2 regions of the Aphanothece sacrum FPU1 genome follow, and region 2 is predicted to be linked to the other one. Evidence: predicted binding sites of a transcription regulator. Region 2 holds the regulator's gene; the other holds the start of a gene.
What was found. The regulator HrcA, encoded in region 2, represses chaperone genes, less so after heat shock. The targets are predictions, from matches to a motif close to TTAGCACTCNNANNNTNNGAGTGCTAA.
Positions count from the first base shown of each region.

Region 1: the regulator HrcA is predicted to act here: its motif matches at 1,978-2,004, upstream of groL (chaperonin GroEL).

Region 1 is NZ_BDQK01000003.1:195,464-198,665, reverse strand. Features, by position in the region: gene cobA (uroporphyrinogen-III C-methyltransferase) at 158-916, opposite strand; gene AsFPU1_RS05460 (sirohydrochlorin chelatase) at 913-1,749, opposite strand; gene groL (chaperonin GroEL) at 2,042-3,202, shown strand, end outside.
Region 2 is NZ_BDQK01000016.1:248,446-251,647, forward strand. Features, by position in the region: gene AsFPU1_RS19235 (DUF3352 domain-containing protein) at 1-291, opposite strand, end outside; gene AsFPU1_RS19240 (rhodanese-like domain-containing protein) at 409-759, shown strand; gene hrcA (heat-inducible transcriptional repressor HrcA) at 915-1,997, shown strand; gene AsFPU1_RS19250 (hypothetical protein) at 2,241-2,534, opposite strand; gene AsFPU1_RS19255 (LL-diaminopimelate aminotransferase) at 2,639-3,202, opposite strand, start outside.

The DNA of each region.
Region 1 (3,202 bases), on a different contig from region 2:
TCTTGTTATAGAATCTTAATCTCTTTTGCTCTGTGTTGACGCAGATGACTTAATGTAAGTTGCCTTGACTCAATATCCCTAAATTTTTTAGATTCCTTTCACGTTCTCTGTCTTTATCAGTATTTATGTTTTATCTTAAGCCTTCCCTTGAATAGTATCAAGTCCCCACAAAAGTCCTTAAAATTGAGTGAAGATTGACCACTGAGCCAATAACCGCGATCGCAGGAGCTTCAAATTGTTGAGCTTCCACTTGTTCAACAATGGTAGCCAATGTTGCGATCAACTGTTCTTGCTCCGGTCGAGTTCCCCAACGAACTAAGGCGATCGCGGTTTGAGAAGTTAAACCCCCTTGTTGCAATTGGTCTACAATATACCCTAAGTTGTGGAGACCCATGTAAATAACAATGGTTTCTGAGCCTTGAGCAATAGCTTGCCAATTGACTTGAGGGCGGTATTTTCCGGCAGATTCATGACCCGTGACAAAGGTGACAGAAGAACTATAATCTCGATGGGTTAAAGGAATACCCGCATAAGCTGGAGCAGCTATCCCTGAAGTAATACCAGGAACTACCTCTACGGGAATACCCGCTTTAATTAAATCTGCCATTTCTTCTCCTCCCCGACCAAAAACAAAGGGATCACCCCCTTTAAGTCGCACTATAATAGCATGGGTTTGCGCTTTTTCAATCAATAACTGGGTCGTTTCCTCTTGTAACTTAGAGTGACGGCCCCGTCGTTTTCCAGCATGAATTTTTTCGGCGCGATCGCTGATCATGGCCAAGATAGGAGGACTGACTAAAGCATCATAAACCACCACATCAGCGTTTTCTAGTAGGGTTTTCCCTTTGAGGGTCATTAACCCAGGATCACCGGGGCCGGCCCCGACGAGGTAAACTTTGCCTAATGTTGGACTCATAAACGATCAATAATCAATTGGGCTAATTCGGGAGTTGCACCTAACGGATGTGCTAACTGTAATTGGACTTGGGGTAAAGTCGTCTGTAATTGTTCGATTTGTTGGGCGATCGCCCTAATAATACCTCCAGGAAAGAGAAAATAAGGGACGATGGTGATCCGTTCTTTGCCTTGTTGGGCCAGTATAGTAATTTGTTGGGCTAAACTCGGAGCAACAGACCAATAAGCCGCCACAGCATTTAAACTTATGGCCATGGCTTTAACAGGCTCATTGCCCCCCGGATAGCGACTACCGTGAGCTAAAATAATTTTTCCTTCTTGGGTTTGAGAGGGGAACTGACGGGCAATCAGTTCGGTTAACCCTCTATTACTTCCCAAATAAGGACATAATTCTAGGGTACAGGTATGTCCTAAAACTTGTTGTGCGATCGCGATTTCTTTAGGGATATCTTCGGTGACGTGAACCCCTGGTAATAGAAATAAAGGGATAATCTTAAGGTTTTTCTGACCTCTTGTATTAACTTGCTGCGCCACCTGTTGAATTTTTATGTTCAAAGGTACTGAAGTAAGTTCCAGAGAAGCGGTTTCTACTAGGATAGGGGATAGAGGGGTGAGTACTGCAGTCTTATTGTAATTTTTTTCTAATTCTAGATAAATCATGCCCCCAAGTCTTACACTTAATTGCTGTTTAAGTAAATAAGCTAACCGTTCAAGAGCCATTTGGGGACGGGGATCACGGCTACCATGGGAAACGAGAAGATAAGCTGATGTTAAAGTCAAGGTTTTTAACTCTCTACCGCGAGAAGTCCCCCGATTTATCGGTGGGTATGTCACGATAAATCTTATTAATTATGCTAACTGAGTTTATCTTTTTGTGCCAGAAAACCGCCTCTTTAGAGGCCCGATGAAGGGCATTCGCTTTGTTAATCGGGTCTGTCCTGTCACATTTTAAGGAATCAACCGAAATAACTGTTAACTGATAACTGTTAACTGATAACTGATAACTGTGTTAAACCCGTACTGAACTTCTCCGAGGGTCGGAAAACACCACTTACCCAATTGTTAGCACTCACTACTCAAGAGTGCTAAATTGACTAAAGAAGTGATAATAGCATCAAGGATAAATATGGCAAAAATTGTTTCTTTTGGTGATGACTCTAGACGGGCCCTTGAAGAAGGAGTTAATGCCCTAGCCAATGCAGTACGGATTACATTAGGCCCCAGAGGACGTAATGTATTACTAGAGAAAAAATTTGGCGCACCCCAAATTGTTAATGATGGAATTACGGTTGCTAAAGAAATTGAACTGCCTGATCCCTTACAAAATACTGGGGCCAGACTGATCCAGGAAATTGCTTCTAAAACCAAAGAAGTGGCCGGAGATGGAACCACCACCGCAACGGTTATAGGTCAGGCCCTGATTCGGGAAGGCTTAAAAAACGTCATTGCCGGGACTAACCCCGTGGCCCTGCGTCGTGGTATTGAAAAAACCGTTGCTTATTTAGTCAAAGAAATTGAAGCATTAGCTAAACCTGTCGCTGGAGACGCGATCGCTCAAGTGGCGACAGTTTCTGCCGGAAATGATGAAGAAGTCGGTCAAATGATCTCTTTAGCCATGGATAAAGTCACCACTGATGGGGTGATCACCGTTGAAGAATCTAAATCTCTGACCACTGAATTAGAAGTAGTCGAAGGGATGCAAATTGATCGGGGCTACATTTCTCCTTATTTTATCACCGATCAAGAACGGCAACAAGTAGAACTCGATCATCCCTATGTGTTAATTACCGATAAAAAAATTAGCTCGATCGCCGATTTAGTGCCTATCTTAGAAACAGTGGCCCGTGCAGGTAGACCCCTGTTAATCATTGCTGAAGACGTAGAAGGAGAAGCTTTAGCCACTTTAGTAGTCAATAAAGCCAGAGGTGTCTTAAGTGTAGCTGCTATTAAAGCCCCTGCCTTTGGAGAACGACGTAAAGCCGTTTTACAAGATATTGCGATCATCACCGGTGGTAGTATGATTTCCGAAGAAGTTGGCCTAACCCTAGATACAGTCACTCCTGATATGTTAGGACAAGCGGTCAAAATCACTATTCAAAAGGATAATACTGTTATTGTTGCCAGCAATGAGAATAAAGCCAAAGCATCTGTTGAAAAACGGGTCGCCCAACTACGCAAACAATTAGCCGAAACTGACTCTGACTATGATACAGAGAAATTACAAGAACGGATCGCTAAGTTAGTGGGTGGAGTAGCTGTCATCAAAGTGGGGGCTGCCACTGAAACC
Region 2 (3,202 bases):
AGCGAGTAAAGTTTCTTCTATCTGACGAATTTCTCGACGCGATCGCCGTCTATTTTGAGGCAAGGCGATCAAACGAGCAAAGCTTTCTAAGCGATCAGGATTGGTTAGTAATGATACCATAACTGGGGCTTGTTTAGGAACAAAAACTGCTGCCACAGGATTTTTTGTTACCCCACCCTCTAACAAATTGAGGGGACTTTGGGCTAAGATCGAATAGAGACTACCACCAGCGAGGGATAGGAAAAGGACAGCAGTTATAGCGAGGGTGATCAAGAAAGGACGAAACTTCACAGTAATTTTTCTGGGGTGATCGACTACCATTATTGATTGTAATCTGCTTTGATAATTAAAACCGTATTAATCGTTTAAGCTGTTAAGTTAGATAACAATATTCTTTTTTTTACCATTATGTCTCCATATCCACCCCTTTCTCAGATTACAGTTGAAGAATTAGCTAAAAAATTAACACAAAGAGATCATGAGTTACAATTGATAGATGTGCGAGAATTTCATGAAGTAGAGATAGCCTATATCCAAGGGTTTGAAATACTTCCCCTAAGTCAAGCAACCCAATGGTCTGAGGAGATTAACACTCGCTTTAACCCTGAGATAGAAACTTTAGTAATCTGTCATCATGGAATGCGATCGGCCCAGATGTGTTATTGGTTACTGAATAAGGGCTTCACTAATGTTAAAAATGTCTTGGGTGGTATTGATGCTTATTCCCTGAAAGTTGATCCGAGTATCCCTCAATACTAATTATCGGCAACTGAGGGCAAGAACTCAAATCTTCTGCTGTATTTTTTAAGAATCTTGGTTCAACCTGTCTATTTTCTCCCAAGAGGCGTTATACTGTCAGGAAAAATTGACTTAAGATTTTGTTTTTTTAATACAATTAGCCAATTTATCTAATGATGACTGTTGCAACCTCTTTAACTAAACGGTATCAAAATATTTTACGAGCAACTATTCAACATTATATTGCCACGGCCGAACCTGTTGGGTCAAGAACCTTGGTAGAAGAATATAATTTTAGTGTTAGTTCAGCGACTATTCGTCAAGCATTAGGAAAATTAGAAAAAGATGGGTTATTATATCAACCTCATACCTCTGCGGGAAGAATTCCTTCTGACTGTGGTTATCGAATTTATGTTGATAGTTTGATGACACCAGATAATAAAATTGGTCAAAAGATAGAACAACGTTTAACTAAGGAATTAAGACGAGAAACCTATAGTTTTGAGAGTTTGTTACAGAGGGCCACTCAAATTTTAGCTAATTTAAGTGGTTATATTGCCCTAATTACTCTGCCTCAAACTTCTACTAATCAATTACGTCATCTGCAATTAGTTGAAGTTTCTTCAACACAAGTTATGTTAGTTATTGTGACTGAAAATTATCAAACTCAGTCAATTTTAATTGATCTTCCTGCTTCTAATTGTCAAAATGAGTCAAACAATGAAGATAATTTAACGGAAGAATTACATATTTTATCTAATTTTTTAAATGCTCAACTAAAAGGCAAATGTATATCAGATTTTGCTACTTTAAATTGGCGAGAAATTGATCAAAATTTTGCTTGTTATAGAGATTTTTTAAAACAATTATTACAACAATTACATTACTCTTTAAAATCATCAATTTCTACTCCGATAATGGTTCATGGTGTGTCAGAAGTCCTCAGACAACCAGAATTTTCTCAATTACAACAGGTGCAAATGTTGTTACATTTATTAGAAGAAGAACAAGATCAATTATTACCGTTAATTTTTGAAACATTTGAACATCAACCATTAAATAGACGGGTTAGTATTAAAATAGGCTCAGAAAATCCTTTAGAATCTATGCGTCCCTGCACTTTAATTTCGGCTATTTATCGACAGGGTGATATTCCCGTAGGAAGTGTAGGAATTATTGGGCCAACACGAATGTTATATGAGAATACTATCTCCTTAGTTGAATCCACTGCCGATTATTTATCAGAAACGTTACGTTAAATTATGAATTATGAATTATGAATTATGAATTATGAATTATGAATTAAGTAAGTACACAAGATTAATTACCCAAAATTTGTAGTAGGGGCGGGTTTTTTACATAAATCAATGATTCTCACCAAATAAATAAACCTGCCCCTACCGTTGTCTCTGTTAAACTTTATCTAGGTATTAAAACGAAAAATGAACCGATTAAAAAAAGTCAATAAAATTCTAATTTATAATTTATAATTTATTTAAAGGTTATAACCAGGTGGAAACTGAGCGTAAAGTATCAGGAATAGGAGTATCTAGAGGGAATTCTAAAATTGTTTCTGAATAGCCTAAATAACCCGACTCAGAAAAGGAGAGAAGCATTCGAGATAAAGCAACCCAAACAGGTTGATCAAATTCCCAATTACATTCTTTTCTAGTATAACAGGCAATAGATTTCAATGCCCAAAAATAACCATTGCGAACAATAGATCCACCTTTTTTATAAGGGGGTAAATCTTCTTTGTCAATTACCAAAATTTCATCTTTTAAATAAGCTCTCATAACTTATAATAACTATATCTTTTTCTTTTTCTATTAAATCACAAAAAATAAAACCATAGAAATATTGTTAAAAATGAATAATAAGTCAATATATAGGATAATTTTTATAAAAATTGAGCAATTTTTTCTACTGCTAATTCTAAAATTGGTGGCTCATGAACTAAAGCAAATCTAACATAACCCTCACCCTGTTGACCAAACCCCGCACCAGGAGATACAGCTACTCCTGTTTGAGCAACTAACTCAGTACAAAATTCAATAGATCGTCTTTCCCAAGGTTTAGGTAACTTAGCCCAAACATACATTGTTGCTTGAGGATAATCAACTGGCCAACCCCTATTATTTAACGCTTTAATAAAAGTATCCCGTCGCTTTTGAAACCTTGCTACAGTCTCTTTAACCGTCTCTTGAGAACCTTGCAAGGCAGCGATCGCCCCATTTAAAATGCCTCGATATTGATTAAAATCAACGACGGCTTTAACTTGTCTAAGTGCCTTAATAATTTCAGCATTACCGATAGCATAACCAATACGAAACCCTCCCATATTATAAGATTTCGAGAAGCTAAATAATTCAATAGATAAAGACTTATCTCGATCTGCTTGAAAAATAGACGGAGGTGAAGCAATACCATCAAAAACAATATCCGCATAAGGAAAATCATGGAC